Planctomyces sp. SH-PL62: one gene and its partner. The protein of the gene in region 1 interacts with the protein of each later gene in a pairwise test. Links are inferred from orthologs where the notes say so. Each region holds a gene or a part of one and is shown on either strand. Other genes may lie near its edges. The genes, in order: recA and dprA.

Region 1 (15,247 bases):
TCGACTCGTTATAGGATACCAGGCTGGTTGATGGTAATCCCCTTGAGGGCCATTTTCAAAGCTTCGGGCTGGGGCGCGACCTCGAAGGCCACAGCGCGCTCGATCTTCTCGTTGACGACGAGCTGGCGGAGGCTCTCGGTGAAGTCCATCATCCCTTCCTCCTTGCCGATCCGGATCGCGTCGCCGAGCTTGTTGTCGTCCTCGTTGAGGATCAGCTTCTTGACCGTGGGGTTGATCCGCATGATCTCGTTGGTGGGGACGCGGCCGACCCCCTTGTCGGACCATTCCTTGGTCGTCGGCAGCAGCTTCTGGGCGACGATCGCCTTGAGGTTGAACGCCAGCGACTGCCGCAGCGACGAGTGCATGTCCCGCGGGAAGAGGTCGAGAAGGCGGCTGATCGTCGACGGCGCCGACCCGGCGTGGATCGTCCCGAACACGAGGTGCCCCGTCTCGGCGGCGTGCATGGCCGCGCTGAACGTGTCGCGGTCGCGCATCTCGCCCACGAGGATGATGTCCGGGTCCTGGCGGACGGCGTGCTTCAGCGCCGTGTCCCAGTCGATGACGTCGATCCCGACCTCGCGCTGGTTGATGATCGACTTGTCGTCCTTGAACGTGTATTCGACCGGGTCCTCGATCGTGACGATGTGCATCCGCTCGCGCTCGTTGACGTACTGGAGCATCGAGGCGATGGTCGTCGACTTGCCGGACCCGGTCACGCCGGCCAAGATGACGATCCCCTGGTCGTACTGGGTGATGTCGGCCAGGACCGCGGGGAGGTGGAGGGCCTCGAACGACGGGATCTTGTTGTTCACGCGGCGGGCGACCAGGCTCAGCCGCCCCCGCTGCTTGAACAGGTTCACCCGGAACCGGGTCTCGTTGTCGCCGTCGTAGATGAGGTGGGCGAAGTCCACGCCCCCTTCCTCGTCGAGGATCCCGCGCTGGCGGGGGGTCAGGAGCGGGAACATCAGCCGCTCCATGTCCGACGTGGTCAGCGGGGGGAGCTGCATCTGCCTGAGCACGCCGGAGAGCCGCATCGAGGGGGGCATGCCGACCTTCAGGTGGAGGTCGGACGCCTGGTACTTGATGCACATGCGGAACAGCTTGTTCGCCTCGGGCTCGTTGGCCGGCGAGTCGATCTTGGTTTCGACGGCGGTGGACATGGGCTCTCCTCGGGTCGAGATGCGGGGGATCGTGGGCGATCGGACGGGGGAGGCGCGGGGTGCGGTCAGGAAGACCGGACCGACGCCGCCGAGGACTCGGACGGGGACGGCGGCCGGCGGACCGGGACCCCCCGCTCGGCCAGGTAATCCTTCGTCTCCCGGATCGAGTACTCCTTATAGTGGAAGATGCTCGCGGCCAGCGCGGCGCTCGCGCCCGCCTCGGCCAGCACGGCCCGCAGGTGTTCCGGGCTCCCGGCCCCTCCCGACGCCACCACCGGGACCTCCACGGCGTCGACCACCGCGCGGGTCATCTCCAGATCGTAGCCGTTCTTGGTGCCGTCGGCGTCCATGCTGGTCAGGACGATCTCGCCGGCGCCCAGCCGCTGGACCTCGATCGCCCAGGCCACGGCCTCCAGCCCGGTCGGGATCCGGCCCCCGTTGATGTGGACCTCCCAGACCTCGCGGCCCTCTTTCACGACCCGCTTGGGGTCGATGTTGACCACGATGCACTGGCTGCCGAACTTGCGGGCCGCCTTGCGGATCAGGTCCGGGTCGCGCACCGCCGCCGAGTTGATCGAGACCTTGTCGGCCCCGGCCTTCAGGAGCCCCCGGACGTCGTCGAGCGTGCGGATCCCGCCGCCGACGGTAAGGGGCATGAAGCAGACCTCCGAGGTGCGGCGGACCACGTCCCAGAGGATGTCCCGCCCCTCGTGGCTGGCCGTGATGTCGAGGAAGACCAACTCGTCGGCCCCCTCTTCATCGTAACGGCGGGCCACCTCGACCGGGTCGCCGGCGTCCCGGAGGTTCAGGAAATTCGTCCCCTTGACCACGCGGCCTTGGTTGACGTCCAGGCAAGGAATGATCCGCTTGGCCAGCATGCGCGACCCCATCGCGGCGCCCGCTCGGGGCGACCGCCCCGCCGCGAGCCCGAACCGATTCCGACGTGTGCAGTTACGTCCACTATCAGGAAGAGCGACGCTGTATTCTATAACAGCCGCCGAATGCAGCCTAGAGGGTGGACGAAAGATCCCTTTTCCGCGCCCGCCCGGCGCTTCCTGGAGGTCTCCTCCCGGCGTCTCGGCGTCGATCAGCCGTTGCCCGGCCGCCTCATCCCTCCGGTCGCCTCGCCGGACGCCCCCCCCTCTCCCGCCCCGAATTCCGATCTCCGGTCGCGCCCGCCGAGGCCGCCGCAGACGTTCCAACCAGGGGGTCGAAAAGTTCCGACTCCGACGCGCGAAGCGTCGCGCGGGGGCGGCCCATCGTCGGTTCGTCCGCCCGGCCCCGGGTCCGACCGAAACAGGATGAAGAGCGTCTAACGATCCCCCATGCGACGTATGATCGGCGGGCCCGAAGTCTCCACGACCCCCCTTCGCGAGCCTGGCTCGGACTTAGGCCGTCGACGGCGAGGAATGGGGCGGTTGCGCCGGCTGTGCGGCCTGTTTGTCGGTCGCGAGGCCTTCGCGGCGGTCGGATGGACTCTCCCGTTTCCGTCGTCTCACAGTTGTCCCATCAAGATGTCGCGTGACATGAATGGATGTTCGATTCGTCAGTGGCAACGATCGTCGGACGGGGATCGGATCGCCCCGAGGATCGGCCCTTGGAACGTCGGCCCCAGGGCCCTTTCAGGCGGGCTTTTCATGGCCTGTATTGGGTTTGCGTCGTCACGGCCCTGTCACCCCCAGACCTTCTTGAGGCGGTCATGAGAACGAGTCTGGATGCTGATACATGAGAATGCAAGGTTTGTAAAACGAGTGTTGAAAATTGGGGTTCGGCCGAAAAACCGTTTGCGTTTTCTGGAATATCGTCCCATTTTGGCACCCTGTGCGAGTCGCGTCGGGGTGACGAGGACGGATCCCTCCCGGATTCGGGCTCGGCCCCGGCGATTACGGGCGCGGCGTGGTGCCGCATCGCTCGCGCAACCCAAGGGAGTTTCCACCGTTGTCCAGTCCCACCATTGAGCCTCGCGTCTTGAGTCGGGTGGTCCTATCTCTCGTCGCCGTCATCGCGGTCGCCTGCCAGGCCGAGGCCCAACAGTACTACTACACCACGGATGGTACGGCGGCTCCTACCCAGCCCGCCCCCACTTATATTTACCAGACCGCCCCGGCGGTCCAGTACGTCCAGCAGCCCGAGGCCGCCCAGGTTTACCAGGGTGGGTACGTCGCCACGGAAGTCGCGGCGCAGCCCGTCCAGGCGGAGGCGGCCCCGGCCGCGTCCTACGGCGATCCGTACGGATTCGTGAACTGGCTGAACGGCGTGCGGGCCTCCTACGGCCTCGGCGCGGTCGGCCACGACCCGAACCTGTCGAGCTGGGCGGCGATGAACAACAATCAGCAGGCGGCCCAGGGCCTGGGGCACCACGTCATGGGTCCGGCTCGACGCCAGAACTCGGCGATGGGCGGCTTCCCGGGCATCGAGGCGATGTGGATGGCCTCTCCGGCCCACCGCGCGGCGCTGCTGGATCCGACGATCACCTGGGTCGGGATCGCCGGTGCCGGCGCCTGGTGGACCTTCAACGCCAACTGAGCGTCGCGTTTCGCCCTCTCGGATTTCGAGTCGGAGCCGGCCATGATCGGCCGCTCCAGGCGACCCGCCGATTCAGCAGCCTCGAGGTCGAGGCCCGATCAGCCTGAAGCAGGTGCGAGCGACCGCGGATTCGCATCCCGACGCGTGGAAGGACCGCGTGGGGAGGCCGGCCGCGCGACCGGGCCAGGGCCCGGCTCAGAGGAAGAACGCACTGCGGATTCCCGAGAGAATCGCCTGCTCCAGGTTGGCGTCCCGGCCCCGAGCGATCCATCCCACGGCCACCGGCACCGGACCAACGGTCTCGCGGATCCGGTTCACGGGGAACTCGTTGTTGAACACGGCCCGGCCCATCATCTGACGGTCGGGCTTCACCATGTCTTCCAGTTCCTTGTGGACTTCCACCTTCACGAGGAAGCCCCCGTTCGGGGCCGGATCGACCTTGACGATCGCGAACCGTCGAATCGTCTGCAGGGTGGCTTCGACCCGGTCCTGGATGGTGGTGGTGTCGGCGAGCCAGGGTTCCAGCACCGTGGCGCTCATCTTGGGCTCGGTGACGATCGTCCGCGACAGCCGATTCTCCGAGGCCACGTCGAAGTAGCCGCCGAGTTCGGCCACGGTCTTGTTCCAGACCGCCTCGAAGTCGTCGACCGGGACCAGCAAGGGGTTCTCGGCCACCGGTTCGGGCGCGAAGACCCGCGTCACCCGCGACGTCGGGATCCATCCCGAGGCGCATCCCGCCTGCGCGAGCGTCAGGACGACGGCCCCGAGCACTCCCGCCCCGCTCGCGATGATCCGCGACTTTCGCATGATTCTGGGCCTCATCCTGCCTGGCCTGCCCGGCTCGCCGTGACGCGCCCGCACGGGCGCCCCCCGGCCGGGACTTTCCGCGAACCTTCCCGGTCGCGGTGATCTACTCTCTCTTATCGGCGTCTCGACCCGGTCCCGGACATGAAAGCGGGCGGGTCGGTCCTGGCTCGTGCGAATCACGGCCAGTCCGAGGGGACGTCGCATCCTGTCCGATTCCTCGATCCCCCGCAAGGCCGATCTTTCCGCGCCACCCTCGCGAAGCTGACCTAGGTTTCTCATTGAGGTTCAGAGACTTCCAGGGACAGAAAATGGATGAGGAGCGCCATGCAATCGGAAAAAGGCTGGAGGAGGGACGCCCCGACGTCGACGCTCGCCACGCGTGAGGGTGAGGAGATGGACGCGGGACGCCGGGAAAGGGCCGAGGTCGAGGCCGCCGTCCATGATTTCGCGACGGCGGCCTCGTCCTCGACCGATCTGGTCGCCCTCTGCGACGCACTGGCGACGGCCGCCCGACGCGTGGCGGGCGGGGCGCCGATCGCCGTGCACCTGGCGGGCGAGGCGGTCGAGCCCGCATCGGGGGCGACTGCGCTTCCGTTGCGGGTCGGGGAGTCCGGGAAAACCTGGGGTTGGCTCGTCCTCGACGGGCCGGGGGCCGATCCGGAGCCCCCGTCCGAGATCATGGGCCGGCGGCTCGAATCGCTGGCGACGCTCGCGGCGTTCGCGATCGAGCGGCATCGCGCCGGTCGCCTCGCGAGTCCGTCGGCTCGCTCCGGCCCGAACGTCGCCCCGTCCGCCCTTCACGACGTGGGACTGCTGGGGACGGTCTTGCCCTTCGCCTTGAGCCAGGCGAGGCGCCACAAGGAGCCGCTCTCCATCCTCGTCGTGGCGATCGGCCGCCTGCGAGGGGTGCGCGACCTGCTGGGCGACTCCGAGGCCGACCGGGTGGTGAGCCGGATCGGGATCGGGATCGTGGGGCTGCTCCGCTCCAGCGACCTGGTCGCACGGCTCGACGGCGACCGGCTCATGGTGGTGCTCCCCCGTTCGGAGCTGAACGACGCCCGACGCGTGGGCGAGAAGCTTTGCCAGGGGATCGCCGCCGCCCATGACCTGATGGGAATCCCGCTGAAAGCCTCGCTCTCGATCGGCGCGGCCACCTTCCCCACGAGCGCCTCGACGCTCGGCGAATTGTTCGATGCGGCCGATGCGGCCCTGGCCGAAGCCTGCGAACTCGGCCCCGGTCGCGTCGCGGCGGCCTTCGACCGGGGCCGCGAAGTCGCGTCCCGGTGCTGAGGCCCAGACGAAGGGGGGGATCGAAGCCCGAGGCGCTGAAGCCGCGGGCCGATCCCCCCTCGGTTCTTGCACGAGTCGCTCAGATCACTTCGCGAAGGACAGACCTGGGTCGTTGTCGCCCCCGCCGAGGGCCTGGAAGACGAAATGCGAGTCGTCCTTCCAGGTCACCCGGCCGACCATGGCGTCGTTCTGATCCTCGGCGCGGGCCAGGGTGAGGATGCCTCCGGCGTAGCTGTAGGCGCCGTTGATCGGCTGGGTCCGGCCCTGCTGGGTCACGTTCCAGGTGAATCCGCCGTCGTCCTTGATCGTCAACTCGATCGAGACCGACGGGTCGGGGGAGGCTTTCCACACGCCGACGAGGCTCGGCTCGTTCGCCGGGGCGGCCGCCTCGCCGGGTTCCGGCTGAGCCGGGGCGGTCTCGGCCTCCGGGGGCTGGGCCGCCTGGGCGTCCGATTTCAGGCTGGCGGCGATCTGCTTGGAGAGCGTGTCGCCGGGTTGCAGCCGCGAGACCGCGTTGAACTCCCGGACGGCCTCATCGGTGAAGCCTTCGGTCAGGTAGTGATAGGCCAGGACGAACCGTGCGGCGGCCGAGTCCGGGTGGGCCGTGCGATAGTCCTCCAGGGCGCGGAGCTGCGCCGTGTAGACCTCGATATTCGGATAGAGGCCGATCAGGGTCGTCCAGTCCCAGCCGGGGCCGACGGCGAGGACGGCGTAGAGCACCTCGGCGGCCTGGTCGTAGCGCTTCAGCGCGAACAGGCAGAGGGCGCGGAACTCGTGGAGGGCCGCGTCGTTGGGGAGGGCCTTGAGAGCCTCGTCGGTCCTTTGCAGGGCGCCGGGATAGTCGCCGGCCAGGAACGCGGCCCGAGCGTCCGCGAACGTCTGCAAGGCCGGGTCGTCGGCGGCGGCCGGCTCGGTCGCCGTGGAGGCCGCCAGGGGCTGCGAGTAGTCATAGACCGGCGCGGCCTCGACCACCGGCTGCTGGACGACGATCGGCTGGGTCGCGACGACGGCGTACGGGTTCACGTACGGGCGATACCCCCAGTTGTAGATGGACGAGCCGAGCCCCCAGCCGGCGATGCCGCCGACCGCCATCCCGGTCCAGAAGCCGCCGCTGTTGTTCCAGAAGCCGTTGTTGTTCCGCCCATGCCAGTAGCCGTTGACCCAGGCCTGATGGTTGTTCCATCCCGGCCTCCCGGCCCAGGCCGGCGGCCTCCCGCCCCATCCCGGAGGTCGACCGCCGGGCATCGTTCCCACCCCTGGAGGACGGCCTCCCGGGCCGGCGATCGGCGGGCGGGGCCAGGCGCGCCGGGGCCGGCGATCGGGGGACGGCCGCCGGGGCCGGCGATCGGCCCGCCGACGCCGGGGCGACCGGCGCCCGGTCCGAAATTCGGCCGGTTGATCTGACCCGGGCCCGGACCGGCCGTCGGCGGCCTCATCTGGCCTTGCCATCCGCCGGGGTTCCCCCGCTGGATGTTGCCGGGCTGCGTGAACGACGGGGTGCGGTTGAACGTCGGCGCCTGGCGCATCGCCCCGCCGCCGGGGACGCCTCCACCCCCGCGCATGCCGCCGGGGACGCCGCCTCCCCCCCGCATGCCGCCGGGGGCGCCGCCGCGCATCCCGCCGCCGCCGCCGCGCATCCCGCCGCCGCCGCGACCGCCGCCGCGCTGGGCGAAGGTCGAGGTCGTCTGCAGGCAGAGGCACGAGGCGACCAGGCCGGCCAGAGCTGCTTGAAGGGTCCTGTTCATCGTCGGCTCCTGGCGGGATCGCCCGGGGTAGAGGTGGGAGCGGGGGTGGAAGGGGAAGCCGCCGCGCGGGGCGGCGGCGGTCTGCGGACGAGCGTGACCTCCTCGACGCCCGGCAGGGCGGACGAGCCGAGCGTCCGCTCGACGGACGACCAGCGGACGACGTCGCGGCCTCGGCGGGAGACGATGTTCGTCGCCGACGCGGTTCGGCCGTCCTTCAAGACGCCGGTGGTCTTGATGATCCAGCGGTCGTCGCCGTCCTCGTGCGACCAGAGCCCCTCGGAGAAGCCCCCTTCGGAGTCGAACGTCCACGAGCGGAACTGCTTGAGCCGGGGGTCCCAGCCGACCCGCTGGACGCCCGACAGCCCGATCGAGCCCGCGGCCTTGACGCGGAATTTGCGGATCAGGAAGGCCCCGTCGTCGGCCCACTCGCAGGTGGTCTCGACCTCGGCGTCGTCGTCCTGGTCGATCCACTCGCCGATCAGCCATTCGAGGTCGGCCAGGCGTTCGCGAGGGGACTTCTCGGCGTCGAGGTCGGGCATGGGGAAGTCGTGGATGGAATCCTGGAGCCACCGGCCGTCCTCCCGGACATAGGCGGCCGTGTAGCGAAAGCGCACGGATCCGGCGTGGTGGTCGCCGTCGGGCGGCGAGGCCACCACGGCGAGGCCTTCCTCGATCGCTGCGTCCGCGCCGAGCATGCGGAGGGAGGTGGGCTCGACGACGATCGTCCGGCCCGGCTCGGCCTCGAACCGCTCGGCGAACCGCTTCTCGATCGCGGCTCGGCCCACGATCGGGTCCGCGTCCTCGGCCTCGATCCGGGCGGCCGACGTGAACAGGGCGGCGATCGCGTGGGCGTCTCCGGCGTCGTACGCCTTCACGAACTCAGCCAGCAGGGCGTGGATCGCGGCCCGGTCGGCCTCCCCGGCCGGCGAGGCCGGCGGCTCTTCCGCGAAGACCCGGGCGTTCGCGAACCCGAAGCCGATTCCGAGGAAGGCCAAGAGGATCAGGAGTCTGGTGGATCTCGACATGGGCGAATCGCCTTTCTCGATCATGTCGGCGGTCCGCGTTCGCGCCGTCCGCCGCAGAGTTTCTAGAAACATACGGGGCGGGCGTCACGGGGGCGACCGGCCAAATTCGAAAAGGTTCGCGAAATCCGAGACGAGGCACGCGCCGGTCCGATCCTGGGGAGGTTCCCACCCGGCGGCGGGGGGCTATGATGAAACACCTTGTGGCGAGCGGCGGTCCGGTCGTCGCCCGAACCTCCCGCGTCGGCACCTCCCCAGGCCCCAACCTCCGGATCTCGCACGCATGGTCGACGACTTCTCGCAAGTGATCGCGATCCTCAAAATCATCCTCTTCGACTTGCTCCTCTCCGGCGACAACGCGGTCGTCATCGGCATGGCGGCGCATCGCCTGCCGCCGGCCCAACGTCGTCAGGCGATGATCTGGGGCTGCGGCCTCGCGATCTTCATGCGGATCGGGCTCACCCTGGTCGTCTCCACGCTGCTGGTGATCCCCGGCATTCGCTTCATCGGGGCGATCTTCCTCGTCTGGATCGCCGCAAAGCTGATGCAGGAGGAGGTGGACGCGGCCTCCGATCATCCCCACATGGCCCCGGCCTCGCTCTTCAAGGCCATCCAGCGGATCGCCCTGGCCGACTTCATCATGAGCCTGGACAACGTCCTGGCGATCGCCAGCGCCGCGCAGTCGTCGGCGCAGATCGTGATGGGCCTCGTCCTGTCGATCATGATGCTTCTCTTCCTGAGCGCGGTGATCACCGAGATCATGAACCGCTACCGCTGGATCGTGTACGCGGGGGCGGCGCTGCTGGCCTGGACGGCCGCCGACATGATGGCCCACGACCTCCACGACTTCTTTCACAAGGGCTACGTGGCGGGCTGGCCCGAATTCCCCGCCTGGGGCCTCTGGGCGCTGCGGTTCACCCTGGTGGCCCTGTGCCTCACCGTCAACATATGGCTGCCGGACTCGGACGACGAGGATGGGGGCGAGTGGGCCGACGCGGTCGAGCCGCCGCCGACGGAGACCTCGATGGAGCCGTCAGCGAATCCTTGAGGCGGACCCGGAATGCAAAAACGCCCCGTGCCGAGTTCGGCCGGGGCGTCTTCGCGCGCCGCATGGGATGCGTCGCCTGTTTTCATCTCGTCGGGTCAGGGGCGTCTCGGCGGCGGCGAACGGGGATAAGGACGACGGCGGGGCTTGTCCACGCGACGGCGGTCGCGGCCGGACCTTCCCGACGCGGTGATGCGCGCCGACCGGCCCGATTGGGCCGTGCGAGGCGCCTCGCCGCGAGGGCGGGGGGACCGGACGCGGGCGCGGTCGCAACGCTCCCGAACTCGCGAAAGCCGGCGGAGCAGGCCGAGGCCGGCGGGCCGATCGATCGACGGCGAGGCGGTCGCCGACCCCTCGGGCGCTGGGCGCGCGAGGAGCGGCGGCGCGATCGTCGTCGGGCTCTCGGTCTCCATCGGGATCTCGGCGTTCGCGACCTCCGCGACGTCTTCCCGGACTTCCGTCTCGACCGGGAACTCGATCTCGGTCGCGACCTCCTCATGAACTTCCACCTGGGCGGCCGGCTCCGTCACGGTCGACGGCTCGGGGGCGGACGCAGGCTCGTCGTCGGGGACGGCGTCGGGAAGGGCCACGGGCTCCCACGTCTCGACGAGTGCAGAGGGCGCGTTGCCGTACTCCTCGCCGGAGGCTTCGACGAGTGCAGAGGGCGCGATGCCGTACTCCTCGTCGTCGTTCTCGACGAGTGCAGAGGGCGCGATGCCGTACTCCTCGTCAGGGGTCGTGGGGGCCGCTTCGTCGGCGTCGGGGGGGGCCGTCGAGTCGAGCTCGCTCGGTCCCTCGTCGATCGCCGTCGCGGGCGTCTCTTCCGCGAAGGTCTCCATGGCGACGGCCTCGTCCGCGACCACGAGCCCATCGGGCGCGGAGGTCGGCGCGGCTTCGGCATCGGTCCAGGATTCGGTCGCGACTTCGGTCGGGCTCTCGGTCTCCTCGGGGATCTCGGGATCGGCCGCGGGGGTCGGCTCGGCCGGCGCTTCCGCTTCGCTCGGGGGAGCCTGGAGGTCGGCCCGGACGAATTTTCCGGGGCCGACGCGGATCCAGGTGGGCTGCGACGACGACGCCTCGGCGAGCGCCGCCGCCCTGGCCGCGCGTTTCCCCTTACTCCGACGCTTGCGGGGCTTGGGGGACGCGGCGGGGTCGGCGTCCTCGGCCGTCGCGACCGCCTCGGCCGTCCCTTCGGGCGTCCCTTCCGTCGCCGCCTCGACGCCGGCGGCCTCGGGTGAGGCCTCAGTCGTCTCCGCGGGCTCGGGGAGGGATTCGCTCGGGGGCGGCGAAGCCGGGGCGACCGGCCGGTTCGACCGGGGCGCGGCGAAGATCAGGACCATCGCGGCCATGTAGACCGGCGTCAGCCAGATCGAGATCGTGGCCACCACCAGGCTCGTCACGCCGGTCAGGATCACGAGGCCCACCATCCCCCAGAACCTCCCCGACGTCGGCCGGAGGATTCCGGCCTGGTCGGAGGACTTCACGGAGGCTGAGCGGCCGTCGGGAGCCCGATCGACTCGTGACCAGGGCTTGGCTTGGCGCTGGGTCGAAGTCTCGTTCAAGGCGGGACCATCCTGCATGTCGCGAGGCCGACGCCGGCCGCACGGACGCCCAGGATCACCCAGGCGTCGCGGGCCGAGAAGTCGGCAGGGTTTGCTCGTCCCGATCCGTCGTCGCGGGGGGCCGGGCCCGTCTTGCGACGCGCCTCTCCCCCCTACCGTTGATCGGCCCCGCCGCAGGGGCGATTGACGTTTTCGAAGCCCCACGGGCCGTCCGCCCGCCGTTGGAAAACGGACAACGCCTACCGCCGGATTACTCGGCGCGTCTTGCCGCGAATCGCCGATCGATCAGCCGATTCCGATGGGTTTCGGGGCCGTCCCGGCCGAAAGCCGGCCGCGAACGACTTCGCGCGGCGCCTTCTCCCTTGTTCCAGGCGGTCCTTCCGTGCGATCCTGGTCCGTGCGGACTCTGACAGGAGTCGAAGGAGCACTCCCGAGGTCGAGCCATGACGGGGCGTCGAAAGTTTGGGCTGACGGTCGGGCTGATCGTGATTTCGGCTCTGGCGATCGAGCTGGGCGTCTGGTGGCTTCGGCGGCCGGTGAACGCGGTCCGGGTGGTCAACGGCGGCGCCCCGGTGCGGAACCTCATCGCCTCGTACGCGGGGGTCGAGACCTACATCGGCGACCTGCCCGCGGGCGGCTCGACCGAGATCCGGCTGGACAACCGGCCCGAGGACGCCGTGACCCTGGCGTTCACGCAGGAGGGGAACGCCGCCACCGGCGTCCTCATCGGCGGCGAGGAACTCCATCAGGCCCGACGCGACGGCCTCCGGATGGTCCTGGTGCTCAAGCCCAACGAGATCTCCCGCTACCTGGAGGAGGACGCCTCGAGCGACGAGCCCTCCCCCCTGCTCCGCCTGGTCCGCCGCGTCGTGGCCCGCATCCGTCCCGAATTCTAGGCGGCGGCCCCGACCCCGAAGGAGGTGGGACGCCTCGCACCGACGAGGGCGTCGGGGTATGATGCGCGGGACCCCGAACGACGATGCCGATGGGAAAGGATCCGACGACGCGATGGCCCAGACGACCCGGACGTTCCTCGCGATCGACGTGCCCTCCCCGGTCGCCGAGCGGCTGGCCAAGCTCCAGACGAGGCTCTCCCCGCTCCTGCCCGAGTTTCGCTGGAACGACGCGGCGCCGTTCCACATGACGCTCGCCTTCCTGGGCGACGTCCCGTTCACCGAGCTGAAGGACGTCTGCGACGCCGCGGTCAAGGCCGCGCGGGCGTGCAAACGCTTCGAAGTGAGGATCGCCGGCCTGGGTGCCTTCCCCAAGCCCGAGCGGCCCCGCGTCATCTGGGCGGGCTTCGACGGTCCCGGCCTCGAACCCCTCGCCGCCTTGCACAAGGCCGTCGTCTCCAACCTCCGCAAGGTGGGCCGCCAGCCCGAGGACGTGCGATTCAGCCCTCACGTCACCCTGGGAAGGCTCCGGACCGGCCGCGACAAGCGACCGACCTCGACCACCATCCCCGCCGCCGATCTGACGGAGATCCTGGAGCAATTCCGCGAATGGACGGCCGGCGAATTCACCGTCGGCGAGGTCGTCGCCTACTCCTCCACGCTCACCCCGGAAGGCCCCACCCACGCCCCGCTCGTCCGCGGCGGCCTGGCCTCGGCGAAACCCCGCCCCGAGACTTGACCGGAATCGACCGACGTGCTAAACTAGTGATCGGGCGTACAGAACTCAGGCGAGCATGAAGGAGCCGACGTCGTGGCGAAGCGACAAGTAGCAACCGAGGCGAAAGCGGCGTCCGCCGAGGCGAAGGCGCTGAACACGACGCTCAGCCAGATCGAGAAGACGTTCGGCGCCGGCTCGATCATGAAGCTGGGCGAGGGGAGCCACCTGGAGGTCGAAGGGATCTCCACCGGCGCCCTCTCGCTCGACCTGGCGCTCGGGGGCAAGGGCCTGCCGCGAGGCCGGATCATCGAGCTGTTCGGGCCGGAGTCCAGCGGCAAGACGACGATCGCGCTGCAGGCGATCGCCAACGCCCAGAAGATCGGCGGCGTGGCGGCCTTCATCGACGCCGAGCACGCGCTGGACCCGTCGTGGTGCAAGCGGATCGGGGTGGACATCGAGTCCCTCCTGGTCAGCCAGCCGGGGAGCGCGGAAGAGGCGCTGCAGATCGCCGAGATGCTGGTGCTCTCCAACGCCGTGGACATCGTGGTGGTCGACTCGGTGGCGGCCCTGGTGCCGAAGGCCGAGATCGAGGGGGAGATCGGCGACAGCCACGTCGGCCTTCAGGCCCGGCTGATGAGCCAGGCGTTGCGGAAGCTGACCGGCGGCGTCTCCCGCTCCAAGTGCGTCCTGGTGTTCATCAACCAGATCCGCGAGAAGATCGGCGTGATGTTCGGCAGTCCGGAGACCACCCCCGGCGGCCGCGCCCTGAAGTTCTACAGCTCGTGCCGGGTGGACGTGAGGCGGATCGGGCCGGTCAAGGACGGTGAGGAGATCACCGGCTCTCGGGTGAAGGTCAAGATCGTCAAGAACAAGGTCGCGCCGCCGTTCCGCACGTGCGAGTTCGACATGATGTACACCAGCGGCATCTCCCGCGAGGGGGACATCCTCGACATGGCGCTGGCCGACAAGCTCGTCGAGAAGTCGGGCTCGTGGTTCAACTACGGCGACATGCGGCTGGGCCAGGGGCGTGAGAAGGTCAAGGAGTTCCTCCGCGAGAACACCGCGCTCGCCGAGGAGATCGCCGCCAAGGTCATGGCCAGCCGCACCGGCCAGGCCGCCGCCGCCCTCGCCAACGGCGCGCCCGTCGATGACGACGACGACGAACCGCTCGACGAGGCCTGACGCCGAGGCACCTTCCCCGATCGATCGGGGAAGGCGCCTTCGTTTCGCTTCCCGCTCAGTTCGCTCCCATCGTCCGGGTCGGCCGGGCGACTTCGGGGGCGACGGGGAGGCAGAGCAGGACCCGCGACTCCGACGTCAGCGGGACGAGGGTTCCCGGGCGGGCGGCGGCCACCGGGACTAGCGTCTTGATGAGCCCGTGGACGCTCGAAGCGCCTTCGGGGGCGTGGATCAAAGGCGAGACGCCGGCGGCCAGGACGGCGTCCGGCGGGTGCTCGTTCCCCAGCGCGCCGGCGAGGTGGATCTCGCCGTCGGGCCGCATGTCGAAGGCCATCCCGAGCGCGCCGAAATCGACCTCGGACCTGCGAGCGTCGACGCCCCGGGCGTGTCGCGAGGGGGGCCGGAAGGCCATCTCGCGGGCGAGGGCGGTCAGCAGATCGACACCCACGGATCCGGGGCCGGAAGTGAGCTTCCCCTTGGCCTCGATCCAGCCCGGCCCCTGCCCAGGCCGGTCGCCCCACCGGGCGTTCTCGATCGAGACCCGCGCCGAGCCGGCGAGGCGATGGCTGGGGAATCGTCGGCCGACGAGCGCGGCGAGGTCGACGTCGTGCAGGTCGCCGGCGAAGTCTCCCTCCCAGGCGCCGCCGCCTGAGCGTCGGAGCGTGAGCCGGCCGTCGACGCGGGCGTCCTCGCCGATCCAGTCGGTGGCGTCGAAGAACACGTCGAGCACGCGGGCCGGCAGCGGCAGCCCTTCCAGCGTCTTCAGCGCCAGGGTGGTCCTGACCGGATCGACGCGGCGGTCCCGGCTCAGGGTCAGCTCGCATCGCGTCTTCGATCCGGGCTCGACGAGGCGATAGGCCACGCGGACGGTCGGTCCCGACGGCTCCGAGGCGAGCGTCGCGGCGACGTCCTGCAACGAAAAGCCGAGCCCCGCGCCGAGGTCCAGACGGCACGAAGGCGCGGTCAGCTCCACGCGGTCGTACGGCACCTCGCCGGATCGTTGCAGCAGCGAGCCGACCTGGGTCATGGCGAGGTCCGGGCTCTCGCCCCGGAGCGCCAGTTCGTCGGCGTGGACGATCAGGTCGCGGCCCGATTGGACCAGGCGGAGCGAGGCCGCGCGGGCGATCTCGGCCAGGCCCTTCCCCCTCGGCTCCTCCTGGCGGAGGACGATGCCGTGGAACAGGATCTCGCCGGGGCGAGGATAGGCGACGGCGTCGAGCGTGACCTGGAGGCCCAGCCGCCTCCCCAGCGTGATCTCCACGTCGCGGACGTGGCCCGGCCGGTTGATCCGCCAGGCGTG
Region 2 (15,191 bases), 900 kb from region 1 along the record:
GCGTCCCCCTTCACTCCCACGCTGACGACCGGGCCGCGGCGGGCGCGCACCTCCTCGATGTTGCTCAGCGTCTTGGCGTGGAGCGGGCCGCGCGGGGCGACGAAGACGGAGGGGGTGTGGGGGTCGATCAGGGCGATCGGGCCGTGCTTCATCTCGGCCGTGGGATAGCCCTCGGCGTGGATGTAGCTGATCTCCTTCAACTTCAAGGCCCCTTCGAGCGCGACCGGGTAGTGGATGTCGCGGCCGAGGAACAGGGCGCTCCGCGCGTGGACGAAGTCCTCGGCGGCGGCCTCGATCAAGGGTTCGGCCCCGAGCGCCTCGTCGATCAGGTCCGGGACCGATTCGAGGGCCGCGACGATCGCCGCCCCCTCGGCGAACGAGAGCTGTCGCAATCGGCCGAGGTGCAGCGCCAGGAGGGTCAGGACGGCGACCTGGGCCGAGAAGGCCTTGGTGCTGGCCACGCCGACCTCGGGGCCGGCGTGGAGATAGACGCCGCCGTCGGTCTCGCGGGCGATGGTGCTGCCGACCGTGTTGACGATCCCCAGCGTCGGGTGGCCGCGGCGTCGGGCCTCGCGGAGCGCGCCCAGGGTGTCGGCCGTCTCGCCGGACTGGCTCAGGACGAACACCAGCGTGCGGTCGTCGAGCGGCGCGTTGCGGTAGCGGAACTCGCTGGCGTACTCCACCTCGACCGGGAGGTGCGCCAGCCGCTCGATCAGGTATTCGCCCACGAGCGCCGCGTGCCAGCTCGTGCCGCAGGCCGCGAAGACCACCCGGCGCACGCGACGGAGCTGGCGGGCCGTCAGGTTCAGGCCCCCCAGCCTCGCCGAGCCCTCGGCGGGGACGATCCGGCCGCGGCAGGCGTTGAGGACGGTGTCGGGCTGCTCGCGGATCTCCTTGAGCATGTAGTGGGCGTGGCCCCCCAGCTCGACGGCGTCGGGCTTCCAGTCGATGCGGTCGATCCTCGGCGTGATCGGGCCCCGGTCTCGGTGGCGGATCTCGAAGACGTCCGGGGTCAGTCGGACGACCTCGCCGTCCTGGAGATAGGCGACGTTCGACGTGTGGGGGACGACCGCGACGGGATCGCTGGCGAGCAGGTGCTCGCCGTCGCCCACGCCGACGACCAGCGGGCTCCCCAGCCGCGCGCCCAGGAGCTCGCCGGGTCGGTCGGCCGTCACGATCGCCAGGCCGTAGGTCCCTTCCAGGCGAGGCAGGACGCGGAGCAGGGCGGCCATCGGGTCGTCGCCGCGCTCCAGCTCGCGCGCCATCAGGTGGGCGACGACCTCGGTGTCGGTCTGGCCGGTGAAGACGAAGCCCTCGGCCTCCAGCTCGCGACGGAGCTCCGCATGGTTCTCGATCACGCCGTTGTGGACGACGGCGACCGAGCGCCGGCCCGCCCGGCCGCCGACGTGGGGATGGGCGTTCGCGTCGGTCGCCGGGCCGTGGGTCGCCCATCGCGTGTGGCTGACGCCGTTCGCCGCCTTCAGCGGCTGGCGACGGAGCAGGTCCTCCAGGACGGAGACCCGCCCGGCCTGCTTGCGGACCTCCAGCCGGCCGCCCTCCACGGCCGCGAGCCCCGCGCTGTCGTAACCTCGGTATTCGAGCCGGCGCAGCCCCGCGACGAGGATCGGGCCGGCTTCCCTGGTCCCCGTGTATCCGACGATCCCGCACATGGTCGAGGCCTCCGCGCGTCGGTCGGTCGGTCGGTCGGACGGTTAAGGCGACGGCCGTGCGGGCCGTCGACCCCCAAGGCTTCTATACTCGGCGAGATCGTCATGTGTCAATGGATGGGCCGCGGCCTTCGGGCGGTCCGCGGAAATTCCTCAAGTTCGCCGGGGAAAGTGCGATTGACAGGAAAGTCCGAGCGACCGATACTTTCGCCGACGGACCGGGGCGACCGGCCCCTACACCAAAAAGGACCCTCCACCGGATGGCGCCGGGTCCTTGGGAGCCGGGTGGGAACGCTGGCTGATTCTCGCCCGACGATCGATCTCTCTCGCCCGATCCGCATTCGGACGCTGTTTCGCAACCTAGGGACGAGCCCACAAGGACGGGGGCCTGGCGCGCAACGCATCGCGACGTTGAAAGCCCGTCACAACTTGTCGGCCCTTCTGTCTGACATCTGACGACCCGATCGATCGGCGCTCCAGGCGCGTCTCGAATCTTCACCACGGATGGAACCTGCCATGCGAATCCTCGTCACCGGCGGCGCCGGCTACGTCGGCTCCACGTTGGTCCCGATGCTCCTCGAACAGGGCCATCGGGTCCGGGTCATGGACAACCTTCGGTTCAGCGGCCAGGGGCTCCTCCCCTGCTGCCAGAACCGCCACTTCGAGCTCCAGCAGGGGGACGTCTGCGACCCGGCCGCGGTCAAGAAGGCCGTCGACGGCGTCGACGCGATCATCCACCTCGCGGCGATCGTCGGCTATCCCGCCTGCAAGAAGGAGCCCCAGCTCGCCCAGGCGATCAACGTCGAGGGGACGCGCAACCTGCTGGAAGCCCGCTCCCAGGACACGCGGTTCCTGTTCGCCTCCACGGGGAGCATCTACGGCTCGATCCCGGACTACATCTGCAACGAAGACACGCCGCGGTCCCCGATCACGCTCTACGGCGAGACCAAGGCCACGTCCGAGGAGCTGGTGCAGAAGGCCGGCAACGGCCTCTCCTATCGCTTCGCGACGGCCTTCGGCGTCAGCAACCGCATGCGGCTCGACCTGATGCCGAACGACTTCACGTACCAGGCCGTGAAGAATCGCAACCTCATCGTCTACGAGGGCGGCTTCAAGCGGACCTTCGTCCACGTCCGCGACATGGCCCGCTCGTTCATCTTCGCCCTGGAGCGCTGGGACGACGTGAAGGACGACGTCTACAACGTGGGCCACGAGAGCATGAACTTCACCAAGGAGGAAGTCGCTCGCAAGGTCCTGGAGCATACGGACTTCTACCTCCACTTCGCCGAGGTCGGCACCGACGCCGACAAGCGCAACTACGAGGTCTCCTACGAGAAGATCCGCGCCAAGGGGTTCGAGACGACCATCGACCTCGACCGCGGCATCTCCGAGCTGGTCCGCGCCGCCCAGCTCATCTCGTTCCAGAACCCGTTCGCGAACGTCTGAGCGATCGCGAGTCGTCCGGGGGGGCGCGTCGCGACCCTCCCGGGCCTCCTTCGCCGCCCGACGCGTCAGGCCCCGCCGACGCGTCTTCGCGGACTCTCTCCCCACACCCTGATTTCCATCCTCCTTGCGGGCCGCGACGGTCCGGGTGAACGACTCCCATGGTGAACCGCAAACTCTGGTTTCGCGGCGGCCCCGAGGCGGCGCGGCCGGCGGCGCAGCGCCCGCACGCCTTCGGAATCGCACAGGACGCGACGGCCGACGAACCCGAGCCCGGACCGGCTCGAGTGCGGCCGGGCAAGCGGATCCTCCTCATCAACCAGTACTACTGGCCCGACCACGCCTCCACGGCGCAGCACCTGACCGACCTGGCCGAGTCGCTGGCCGACCGCGGCTTCGAGTGCCACGTCCTCTGCGCCCAGAGCCGCTACAAGCCCGGCGACCCGGCGCCCCCCGCCGAGGAAGTCCACAACGGCGTCCACATCCACCGCGTGCCGGCCACCTCGCTGGGGCGCAAGAGCACGCTGAGCCGGATGACCGACTACCTGAGCTTCTACGCCCGGGCCGTCGTCAAGGCGTTCCGACTCCCCCGCTTCGACCTCGTCGTCACCCTGACCACGCCGCCGATCATCGGCCTGGTGGGGACGCTCCTCCGTCGCATGAAGGGCTCGACGCACGTCTGCTGGAGCATGGACCTCCACCCCGACGCCAGCCTCGCCCTGCGCCGGATGTCGCCCCGCAACCCGATCGTCCGGTCGCTGGCCTGGCTGAGCGACGCCGTGCTGCGGCAGGCCGACCGCGTGGTGGTCCTGGGCCCCTACATGGCCGACCGGATCCTGATGAAGAGGGTCCGGCCCGACCGCATCGTCACGATCCCGGTCTGGAGCCGCAAGGACGAGGTCTACCCGGTCGCCCACGCTTCGAACGGCTTTCGGAAGAGGCTCGGGTTCGGCGACGAGCTGGTCTGCATGTACTCCGGGAACCTGGGCCTGGCCCACACGTTCGACGAGTTCCTGGAGGCGGCCCGGCGGCTCCGCGACAAGAAGGACGTGGTCTTCCTCTACATCGGCGGCGGACCCAGGCTCGCCGAGGTGAAGGCGGCCAAGGAGCGAGACGGGCTCGACAACGTCCGCATCCTGGACTACGTGGCCCGCGAGGAGCTGCACCTGTCGCTGTCGACGGCCGACGTCCACCTGATCTCGATGCGGCCGGAGATGACCGGGATCGTCGTGCCGGGCAAGCTCTACGGCATCATGGCGGCCGCGCGACCGGCCCTGTTCGTCGGCCCTCCCCACTGCGAGTCGGCCGACCTGATCCGGCGCTCCGGCGGCGGCTTCGCGGTCCCCTTCGGCGACGCCGACGGCGTCGTCGCGGCCCTGGAACGGCTCCGCGCCGACCGCAACCTCGCCCGGCAGATGGGCGAGAAAGCCCGCCACGCGTTCATCGCCTCGCACGAGATGGGGCCCTGCTGCTACCAGTGGTTCGAGCTGGCCCGAGGCCTGGTCACGCCCACCAGGCCGGCCTCGCACGCCGTCGCCGTCCCGTCGAGGGCGGGGGCGATCGAAGTCGGCTGAGCCCGGACCGGACGAGACGGCCTCCGGGCCTCGTCGAAACGTATCGAAGATCGTCTCCAGCCTCAGTCTCTCGGGAGGAACGCGTCGTGGAGCTTCGCAGCCGCGGAACCAGCCTACTCGCCTTGACCCTGTTCGCCGCGACCGCCGCCGGCCTGTCGGCGCAGACCGCTCCGACCGAGAGCGTCGCCGACATCCAGAACCGCCACGACCGCGCCCTCGTCCGCGAGCTGGGCGAGTACCTGATCCGCAACCCCAAGGCCGAGGACCGCGACCAGGCCTACGCGGCGCTCTTCAACAAGGCGATCGAGCACGACTGGTTCGCCGAGAACCAGGAGGCCGCCGAACGCTACCTGAAGGACGACCCCGAAGGCCCCGTCCGCGCGCTCGCCCAGATCATCGCCGTCATGGCGAAGGCCCAGGCGAAGCAGTTCCCGGACGCTTTGGCCCGCTATCAGGAGCTGATCCAGGGCCTGAACGCGGCCGAGCAGGAGGAGTTCGCCGTCAGCTTCTCGGAGACCTTCGCCATCTCGGCCGTCGTGGCCGGCGAGGTCGACGTCGCCGCCCAGGTCTATCAGAGCCTCGCCGCCAAGTTCCCCGAGAGCGCCGCCGTCCGGCAGAAGGCCGAGACCGAACTGGCCCGACTCGCCCGCGTGGGACGCCCCGCGCCGAACGTGGAGGCCCAGGATCTCGAAGGGAAGACCGTGCGGCTCGCCGACTTCCGGGGCAAGTTCGTCCTGGTCGACTTCTGGGCGACCTGGTGCACCCCCAACCTCGTCGAATTGCCGCGACTCCAGGAAGCCCACCGCAAGTACCACGACGCCGGCTTCGAGATCGTCAGCGTCAGCCTGGACGACACCCGGACGGCCGTCGTCGACTTCGTCAAGGCCCGCAAGATCCCCTGGGTCCAGCTCCACAACGCCACGGCCGGCGTCGACCTGATCGACGCCTTCGGCGTGAGCTCGATCCCGGCGAGCTACCTCGTCGACCCCCAGGGGAACGTCGTCCGGCTCGACCTCCGCGGCGGCGCGCTCGACGAGGCGCTGGCGAAGCTGATCAAGACGGGTGGCTGAGGCCGGCCATCGCGGGAGGATCCAAAACGCCGGCGGCCGTCCTCACCCGGGGACGGCCGCCGGTTTCGCTTCCGGTTGGATCAGGTCGGGATCGAGCCCGGCCTGATCGTCCCCCGCTCGCTCGTTTGCAGACCGGGCCCGCCGCACGGCCTTCGTGTACAGCATGTTGAACACGAAGGTGAAGAGTAGCGACAGGGTGATCGCGACGGTGGCCGGGCCGGAACCGGCGTCGTTTTCGAAGGCCCCCGAGGCGGCGATGATCCCGACCAGGGGCGTCGCCGAGAAGATCATCGCGGGCCGGGCGTCCCCGTTCATCACGTTGCCGATCGACACGATCGTGATCACGCCCAGGATCAGCGGCAGGACCCAGGCCACGAACAGGAAGAGGCCGAAGTAGTTCGAGGCGCGGCGGCCGAACCGGATCAGGAAATACTGGCAAGCCAGCCCGAAGTAGGCGACGACCAGGACGCCGTTCGCCACCGCCAGCGGGAATCCGCCTCGGGTCGGGACGTTGCGCGCGGCCGTCTCGGAAACCGTGGTGCCCAGGATCGACCCCGCGACCAGCAACACGCCGCAGATCGCGACCAGGATCGGGCGGTTGGGGGCGAAATCGCTCCAGACCGAGGGACGCGGCTGCTCGAGCTTGCGGGCTCGCAGCAGGCCTTTGTCGAACTCCGCCAGGGTCGGCGTCGCCAGCGCGGCCAGGAACAGGGACGCGATCACGAGGATGTAGAGGACGATCAGGTGGGCGACGCCGTTCCCGTCCCAGTTGCCGGCGCCGCCGATCGCCAGCAGGCCCAGCGTCGCCGAGGCCGCCAGGGCTTGCGGCTTCGTGAGCCCGTGGAGCCGCTCCGACCCGATCTTCCGCGTGGCCGCCAGCAGGAAGAAGGCGAGCAAGGCCGCCAGGTGGAGCAGCACGAACGCCAGCCAGGGGAGCGGAATCCCGAAGAAGCCCAGGTGCAGGTCGCCGTCGATCAGGCCCTTCAGCACGCTGAACGCGCCGAACAGCGGCCCGACCACGAAGATCCCGATGATGATGGTGAAGCCGAGCGCGTTCTGGCCCGACACCCCGCTCTTGAGCGCCAGCCCTCCCAGCAGCGAGATCGCGTGCATCGTCCAGGCCGTCGCGAGGAGAAGCAGCTCGGCCTGGACCAGCCCCCGGAAGTCGGGGAAGCCCATCATGACGCAGAAGAGCATGAACGGGATCGTCAGCGCCGTGAGGAGATACTCGCGCACCGGGGCGCCGAACAGGAAGCCCAGCGACAGCTCCCAGCGGCTCAGCGGGGAGACCCGGTGGAAGTCCAGGATGCCCGAGGTCCGCGCGCCCCCCACCGAGGCCCCCACCTGCGTCGACCCCATGAGGACGAGGACGACGAACTGCAAGACCAGGAGCGCCGTGAAGCCGTCGCCCGAGGCGAACGCCCTCCCCTGGAACGTCCCGTAGAGGATGCAGAGGCTGATCAGGACGGTCACGGCCGCCGACGTCGTGAACGCCTGGGGCCGGAGTCGGGAACGGACGTGCTTCACGAAGATCGGGTTGTCCAGCCACTCGGAAAGTATCACGACAGCTCCTTGGCGCCGACCATGAGGAACAGCTCTTCCAGGTTGTCCTTGCGGCGGGAGAACGAGGAGAGGCGCACGCCGGCTTCGATCAGGCGGGCGAGCAGGTCGCCGGCCGCCTCGGCGTCGCCCCGGTATCGGAACTCGTGCACGCCCCCCGCGCGGGCCTCGACCAGGCCGGCGTGGTCGTCCTCGGCGACGATCCGCAGGAAGTCGTCGAGCCCGGCGAGGATCTCGACCGAGAGCGACATGTCCCCCATGATCCGCCGGTTGACCTCGTCGATCCGGCCCCCCACGACCAGCCGCCCGCGCTCCATGATCGCGACCGAGGTGCAGAACTCGTTCATCTCGGCCAGGATGTGCGACGAGATCAGGACCGTCTTGCCCTCGGCCGCGACCCGCTTGAGGATGTTCTTGAGGTCGATCCGCCCCTGGGGGTCGACGCCGCTCGCCGGCTCGTCGAGCAGCAGCACGGCCGGGTCGGGGATGAGGGTCTTGGCCAGCATCATCCGCTGTTTCATCCCGCGCGACAGTCCCGTCACCGTCGCGTCTCGCTTGTCGGCGAGCCCCACCATCTCCAGGTGGCGGCCGACCACGACGGGCCGCGCCCGCCGGGGGATGCGGTAGCTCGCCGCGAAGAGGTCGAGGAATTCCCAGACCTTCAGGTCGTCGTAGACCGGCGGGAAGTCGGGCATGAACCCGACGGCGCGGCCGACCAGCTCGTGGTCTTCCTGGAGGCCGACCCCCAGGATGCGGATCTCGCCGTAGGTCGGCTCGATCAGCCCGAGGATCGTCCGCATCGTCGTGGTCTTGCCGGCGCCGTTGGGGCCGATCAGCCCGCAGACCTCGCCCGGTCCGACCTCCAGCGAGAGATCGTGCACGGCGCAGAAGTCGTCGTAGTCGACGCGCAGGTCGCGTATCGAGAGCATCCCCGTCCTCGCTGGTTCGACGTTCGTCCTGGCCTCCCACGATTGTGCGAGGCCCGGCCGCGACCTTCAAGCGAAATGCGTGCGACCGATCAGTTTTCGCGGCTTGACGGGCGGAACTCGGGCGAGGGGGCGGCCAGGCGCGTGGACAATCCGCGATCCGGGAGCCATCATTCTGGTTGGAGGCGAGCCGGAATTCTCCCGACCACCGGGTCCTGGGACGGCGAGGCGCGGAAGAGTCCCCGGACGACCGGAGGAGCCTTGAAGTACGACGGCGATCGGTCGGTCGAGCCGAGCCCCGGCGGGGGGTGGGCGGACCTGACCGACCATCTTTGGCGGTTCCGTTCCCAGTATCGCGACGTCCGCGACCCGGACAAGATCCTGCGCGGGGCCCTCCGCCTCGGGATGGACCTCTCCGGCGCGTGCGAGGGCTGCGTGGGGGCGATCCAGCCCGGCCTGGGCGAGGCGCGGCTCCTGCACCGGACCAGCGAGGACGCCTCGTGGGACCGCCGGCTCCTGTCCGGATTCCTGCGCGGCGAAAAGGTGGCCGTCCCCCCCGACGTCATGCTCGCGAGGCTCCGCCGCCACGGCCGCATGTGGGGCGCGCTCGCGATCCGATCGGCCGACGCCACCTTCCACTGGGACGCCCGCCAGGCGTTCTCCGCGATCGGCGGCCTGGCCAACGAGCTGATCGACCAGGCGGACCTCTTTCGGATCCGCGAGGTCCGCGCGCGGGTGGACCGCAAGGTGCTGGAGCAGAGCCACCCCAAGCACCTCTCTTACGAGGTCCTCCACGGCATCCGGTCGCTGATCGCCTACGACCACTCGGCGGCCCTCCTGATCCACGACGCCGACCTCGGGGTGCTCGAAGTCGTCGCCGAGCAGGTCGCCTGGCGCAAGGCCAAGGGGGAGAACGTCGGCCGGAAATTCCCGCTCAAGGCCTCGCTCCACGAGCTTCTCGCGCAGCCCGTCGTCCTGGGGTTCGACCGCGCGGAAGGCGGCGACGGCTGGACGGACTGGGCCGGCGGCGGGTCGCCGCTGCTCGCCGAGTTGCTCGATTACGACCGGGTCTCGCGGTACGGGACCTTCGCCCCCCCCGAGGGGGCGATCCTGTGCGCGTCGCTGATCACGCGGTCGGGACTGCTGGGGGTGCTCAAGGTCGCGTCGATCCACCCCGGCTCGTTCTGCCCGTACGAGGTCGACCTGATCTCGCAGTTCCTGCCCCAGGCGGCCGTCTCGCTCCAGAACGCGCGCCGGACCGAGACGCTCGAGCGCCGGATGATCGACGCCGAGCGGAAGCACGCGATGGCCGACCTGGCGCGGGGCGTCTCGCACGACGTCAACAACGCGCTGGGGGCGGTCCTGCCGCTGGTCCAGCAGCTCCTGGACGACCTGGAGACCGACGCCTTCGATCCCGAGTCGGCGACGGCCGACCTGCTCCAGGTGGAGCGTTCGATCCGGGTGTGTCGGCGGATCTTCGGCGGCATGCTGAACTTCGCCCGGGGCTCGGCGCGGAACCCCAGCGACGTCTCGCCGGCCCAGGCGGTCGACTCGGCGCTGGTGATCTTCCGCGAGACGCTGGAGCGTCGGGGCGTGACGCTGACGGTGGACGTGCCGGCCGACCTGCCGCCCCTGTTCGCCGTCCAGGCCGACGTCGAGCAACTCCTGCTCAACCTGATCAGCAACGCGCGGGACGCGACCGGGCCGGGCGACTCGCTCACGATCCGGGCGCGGACGGTGGAAGGGTGGCTGGTGCTGGAGGTGGAGGACACCGGATCGGGCATCCCGCCGGAGGACCTCGCCAAGTTGCAGGAGCCGTTCTTCACCACCAAGCCCAACGGCCACGGCCTGGGCGTGGCCATCTGCCGCTCGATCGCGGCGCAGCTTCGGGGCCGGTTCAGCATCGACAGCATCCCCGGCGAGGGGACGCGGGTGAGGGTGGACTTCCCCATCGACGAAGGACGAGAAGGATCATGATGGAGACTCAAGAGGCGGCGATCCTCGTCGTGGACGACGACCCCGGCATGCTCCGCGCGGTCTCGCGGATCCTGTCCCACAAGCACCACCGCATCGTCGTGGCGGGGGGCGGCGCCGCGGCCCTGGAGGCCGCCCGCGAGGAGGCGTTCGACCTGGCGATCCTCGACATCCGGATGCCGGACGTCAACGGGTTCGACCTGATGCGGACGCTCAAGAAGGACCAGCCGGGCCTCGACGTCATCATCATGACGGGGAACGCCGAGGATCCCGACGAGAACCTGCTGCGGGCCATCGACGAGGGGGCGTACTACTTCATCCAGAAGCCCTTCGACCGCCGGGTGATGCTGGCCCTGGTCCATCGCTGCCTGGAGCGCCGCCGGCTCCGCGACGAGCGCGAGCGGTTCCTGGACCGCGTGGGCCGCGAGCTGGAGGAGGCCCGCCAGTTCCAGCTCAGCCTGCTGCCGCCGCCGGATTACGCGGCTCGGGGGCTGACGATCGCCGCCCGATACCAGGCGTCCAACGAACTGGCCGGAGACATCTACGACTACGCCGAGACTCGCGACGGGGGCGTCTCGCTGCTGATCGCCGACGTCGCCGGCCACGGGACCTCGGCCGCGATGGTCACCGGCGTCGTCAAGGCGGGCTTCCGCGCCTCCCACGTCGACGACTTCGAACCCTGCAAGGTGGTGGACCGGATCCGCGAGGGAATCCGCGACTTCGATCCCGGACGGTTCGTGACCCTCTGCTGCATCCGACTCCATCCCGATCGCGACGTGATGGAGTACGTCAACGCCGGCCACCCGGAATCGATCATCCTGGATCGCGACGGCGGCGTCCGCCTGCTGGACTCGACCGGCCCGATCCTCTCGTCGGCCCTCTGCGACTTCCCCTGCGCGCAGCTTTCGGCGGCCTTCGGGGCCGGGGAATCGCTGCTCCTCTACACGGACGGCGTGACCGAGGCCCGGGGCCTGGTCGAGATGTTCGGCCGGGACCGCATGCTGACGGCCTTCCTCCGGGGGGAGGGGACGGGGGCGGAGCGTCTCGACGCGGTGCTGGACGACGTGCGACGGTTCGCCGGGGCCTCGGCCCGCGACGACGACGTGACCCTGCTGACGCTGGCGCGCGACGGGAGCTGAACCGCCCCGGGAATTGGCCTCGATCGGATCCATCGGCCTCGATAGACTCCACGCGCCGGGGCCGTGCCCGCCCCGGCCGGTCGTCGTTTCCCCCAGGCAAGTCGAGGCGAGAGGATGGGCCCCATCGGCTCGCGAGTCTCCGAACTGACGATCACCGCGGCGGGGGGCCGTCGCCTGAAGGGGCGATGGTGGCGTCGCCCCCGGCCCGACGGCGTGGTGCTCGTCGCGCACGGCTTCGGCGAGCACGGCGGGCTCTATTCCCACGTCGCCGAGCACCTCGGGGCCGAGTTGAACGTCGACGTGGTGGCGCACGACTTCCACGGCCACGGTCGGAGCCCGGGGCGTCGGGGCGTGGTCCGTCGCTACGAGGACCTGGTCGACGACCTTCGCGCGGTCGCCTCGTGGGCCCGTCTCCACTTCGCCCACGTCCCCCTGTTCCTCCTCGGCCACTCCAACGGCGGCCAGGTCGCGCTGCGGTACGCGATCGAGCACGGCGAGGGGCTGGCGGGGGTAGTCGTCTCCAACCCGTCGATCCGGCTCGCGATGCGGGTGCCGCGGCTCAAGCTGACGATCGGCCGGCTGCTCCTGCGGCTGGCCCCCTGGGCGACCCTCCCCGCCTTCGACGACTCGTACGCCGAGAACCGCGACCCGGTCGTCCACGAGGCGATGCGCCGGGACGACCTCCGGCACAACCGCATCAGCCCGCCGTTCTACTTCGGCCTGGTCGCCGGCGGCGAGATGCTCCTGCGCCGGGCGGGCGACCTGCGCACGCCGCTGCTCCTGATCGTCGGCGGCGACGACCCGATCGTCGACCCGGCGTCGGTCCGCGAGTTCTTCGACGCCGTCGCCATCGAGGACAAGACCCTCATGCTCTACCCGAAAATGTTCCACGAGCCGCTCAACGAGCTGGGCCGCGAGCGGGTCATGCACGACATCGTCCGCTGGATCGCCCCCCGGCTCGGCTGAATCGGCCGCGACGGCCCCAGGCGGCGACGAACCGACGGACCGGGCTCGCTGTCTTCCAAACCTCCCCTCCGGAGGCGCCGAAGATCGATCATCCAGGGGGTCAAACCGGGGGTTCACGATGCATCACGTCGCGATCATGCTGATGCTCCTGTCGCAAGCCGCCCCGGCCGACGGCCCGGCTGCGAGCGACGCCGCATTCGAGGCACGGGTGGAAGCCCTCGGCGGGCGTGTCCATCGCGCCGATTCCCCGGCGCTCGAGCGGCGACCGATCACCAAGGTCTCCCTGGCGGACACCAAGGCCACGAACGACGACATCGAGCTCATCGACAAGCTCCCGCACCTGTTGTGGCTCGACCTGGAGAACACGCGGGTCAACGAGGCCGCCTGGGCCGTGATGAGCCGGTGCAAGGTGCTGGACGTGCTGAACCTGAGCGGGACCGCGATCTCCTCGGCAGACTACGAAGGCGTGCGGAAATTCGACGCGCTCCAGATGCTCGTCCTGTATGACACGGACATCGATGACGCGGGGCTCGGGATTCTCGCGATGACCCCCACCGTCACCGTGCTCAACCTGGAGAAGACCAGAGTCACCGACGAGGGTCTGCTCCACCTTCGCCACGTCCCCCGCCTGGTGGGACTCAACCTGGCGGATACCGGCGTGACCAACGCGGGGCTGACTCACCTGAAGCCCTTGAGACGCCTCGAGCGACTCACCCTCAGGGGCGCGCAGATGGATGACCGGGCCCTCGCCGATCTGGATTTCGCGAAGGAACTCCGAACCCTGCGGCTCGACGAGACGCCCGTCACCGACAGGATCGTCGAGGAACTAGGGCCGTTCACCAAGCTGGAGACCCTCAGCATCACCGGAACCCTGGTGAGCGAGAAAGGCCTGGCCGAGCTGAGGGCCCGCTATCCCAACCTCGCCGTCGAGAGGTAGGTCGCATCATTTCGTGGGACGGACGTTTCGATCCCAGGCGATGGGACGACGGCGGGCCTGAACTCTCGACGACGGGGGCGCGGCTCAGGCCCTGACGAACTGGTGGCCGGGGAGCCGCTTGACCATCCGCTTGAGTTCCAGGACGCTCAGGGTGGCCATCACCTGCGAGGCGGTCAGGCCGGTGCGGGCGATGAGGACGTCGACGCCGCTGGGGGCGTCGTCGAGGCAGCCTAGAAGGGAACGCTCCTGGTCGGTCAGGCCGAGTTCGGCCGGGTGGCGGACGGCCGGCTCGTCGGGGGCGGGCCGGACTTCGCGGACGAGGGGGCCCAGCTCCTCCATCACGTCGTCGACCGTCTCCACCAGGCGGGCGCCGTCGCGGATCAGGCGGTGGCAGCCCCGGCTGGCCAGGCTGTCGACCGGGCCGGGGACGGCGAAGACCTCGCGATTCTGCTCCATCGCGTGGTGGGCCGTCGACAGCGAGCCGCTCCGGGGCGCGGCCTCGACCACGATGACGCCGAGGGACAGCCCCGAAATGACTCGATTGCGTTGCGGGAAAAGGCCCGAGAGAGGCCCTTGGGTCATGGGGAGCTCGCTCACGATCGCCCCACGGCCGGCGACGATCTCGGCGGCCAACTCCTCGTGCTCGGGCGGGTAGATTCCCGAGAGTCCGTTGCCCAGCACGGCGATCGTCCGTCCGCCGGCCTTCAGCGCGCCCCGATGCGCGGCGGCGTCGATCCCTCGCGCCAGGCCCGAGACGATCGTGAATCCCGTCCGGCCCAGGGAGGTCGCCAGCCGTTCGGCGGTGCGGATCCCATAGGGGGTGCAGCGCCGCGAGCCGACGATCGCGATGGCGATCTGGTCGCGGGCCTCCAGGGCGCCCTTGATGTAGAGCAGGGCGGGGGGATCGGGGATCTCGTCGAGCGGCGGGGGGTAGCCCGGCTCGCCTCGGGGGATCACCGCGACCCCGTGGCGGCGGCACTCGGCCAGCTCGCGGTCGGGGTCGTTGTCGGCGCGGGCGTGCTTGATCCGGTCGGCCAGCTTGGGGCCGACGCCGGAAACCTCGCGAAGTTGGGCCACGGGGGCGTCGAGCACCTGCCCGGGCGTTCCGAAGTGATCCAGGAGCGCCCGGCTGGTGAGCGGCCCGACCCCGGGCGTCAGCATGAGCGTGAGCATGTCGCGGAGCGGGTCGTCGGCCGGGCTCGGGCTCGGGTCCACGGGGGGTCCTCGATTCGACTCGATTCGGTTCGATGGGCGTCGGGCGGCCGGGGCGGGGGGCGGTCAGGGGGCGTCGGGACGGCAGAGGTCTTCGAGCAGCGACCGAAGGTCCTCGACGCCGGCCGCGTCGGTGAGCTCGACCGTCCCCAGCCGCCGGGGGAGGACCAGCCGGATGCGCCCGCCCTGGTTCTTCTTATCTCTCGCCATGGCGTCCAGGAGCGGCCCGGGGGCCAGCCCTCGCAAGGAAGTGGGGAGCCCGAATCGTTCCAGGAGGCGGATCAATCGCCCGGTGAACGCGGCGTCGACCCAGCCCAGGCGCTCGGCCAGGCGGCTCTCGGCGACCATCCCCACGGCCACGGCCTCGCCATGCTGGAAGGCGCCGCCGTAGCCGGCCGTCGCCTCGACCGCATGGCCGATCGTGTGTCCGAAGTTGAGGACCGCCCGGAGGCCGGTCTCCTCGCGCTCGTCCCGCGAGACGACGTCGGCCTTCAGCTCGCAACTCCGGGCGACGATCCGCCGCAGACTTGCGGGCCGACGCTCCAGGATGGCCCCGGCGTCGGCCTCCAGCTCCTCGAAGAACGGGGCGTCGAGGATCACGCCGTACTTGACCACCTCGGCCAGGCCGCAACGCAGTTCGCGGTCGGGGAGGTCGTTCAGCGTCGCCACGTCGATCCAGACGGCGATCGGCTGGTGGAAGGCCCCGACGATGTTCTTGACCCT

Evidence for each region.
Region 2: the proteins of recA (region 1) and dprA interact in binary tests that used the Bacillus subtilis proteins (3 or more experiments, as listed by UniProt). The link is inferred for Planctomyces sp. SH-PL62 from one-to-one orthologs.

What each region holds. Positions count from the first base shown.
Region 1 is NZ_CP011273.1:2,208,519-2,223,765, reverse strand. Bases 12,065-14,905 are described here. They hold recA (recombinase RecA), read left to right. Parts: upstream 12,065-12,861; coding sequence 12,862-13,950; downstream 13,951-14,905. Other genes in these bases: VT85_RS08455 (hypothetical protein), read right to left, coding at 14,006-14,905; thpR (RNA 2',3'-cyclic phosphodiesterase), read left to right, coding at 12,166-12,789. In the rest of the region: VT85_RS08515 (type IV pilus twitching motility protein PilT), read right to left, coding at 9-1,160; imidazole glycerol phosphate synthase subunit HisF, read right to left, coding at 1,226-2,038; VT85_RS08505 (CAP domain-containing protein), read left to right, coding at 3,099-3,686; VT85_RS08500 (hypothetical protein), read right to left, coding at 3,882-4,493; VT85_RS08495 (GGDEF domain-containing protein), read left to right, coding at 4,818-5,783; VT85_RS08490 (tetratricopeptide repeat protein), read right to left, coding at 5,868-7,028; VT85_RS08485 (YybH family protein), read right to left, coding at 7,525-8,553; VT85_RS08480 (TerC family protein), read left to right, coding at 8,834-9,598; VT85_RS08475 (hypothetical protein), read right to left, coding at 9,694-11,157; VT85_RS08470 (hypothetical protein), read left to right, coding at 11,601-12,053; more of VT85_RS08455, read right to left, coding at 14,906-15,247. UniProt on the Bacillus subtilis protein: Multifunctional protein involved in homologous recombination, DNA repair and competence.
Region 2 is NZ_CP011273.1:1,297,615-1,312,805, forward strand. What follows is about bases 12,407-15,191. They hold dprA (DNA-processing protein DprA), read right to left. Parts: upstream 14,472-15,191; coding sequence 13,341-14,471; downstream 12,407-13,340. Other genes in these bases: VT85_RS05075 (hypothetical protein), read left to right, coding at 12,438-13,256; aroB (3-dehydroquinate synthase), read right to left, coding at 14,535-15,191. Also shown: glmS (glutamine--fructose-6-phosphate transaminase (isomerizing)), read right to left, coding at 1-1,670; VT85_RS05035 (NAD-dependent epimerase/dehydratase family protein), read left to right, coding at 2,184-3,113; VT85_RS05040 (glycosyltransferase family 4 protein), read left to right, coding at 3,272-4,684; VT85_RS05045 (TlpA disulfide reductase family protein), read left to right, coding at 4,771-5,754; VT85_RS05050 (hypothetical protein), read right to left, coding at 5,797-7,317; VT85_RS05055 (ABC transporter ATP-binding protein), read right to left, coding at 7,314-8,243; VT85_RS05060 (sensor histidine kinase), read left to right, coding at 8,502-10,217; VT85_RS05065 (PP2C family protein-serine/threonine phosphatase), read left to right, coding at 10,214-11,353; VT85_RS05070 (alpha/beta hydrolase), read left to right, coding at 11,468-12,319. UniProt on the Bacillus subtilis protein: Protein that helps load RecA onto ssDNA during transformation. Binds cooperatively to circular ssDNA, is able to bridge different segments of DNA. Favors the loading of RecA onto SsbA- or SsbB-coated ssDNA and formation of RecA-DNA filaments.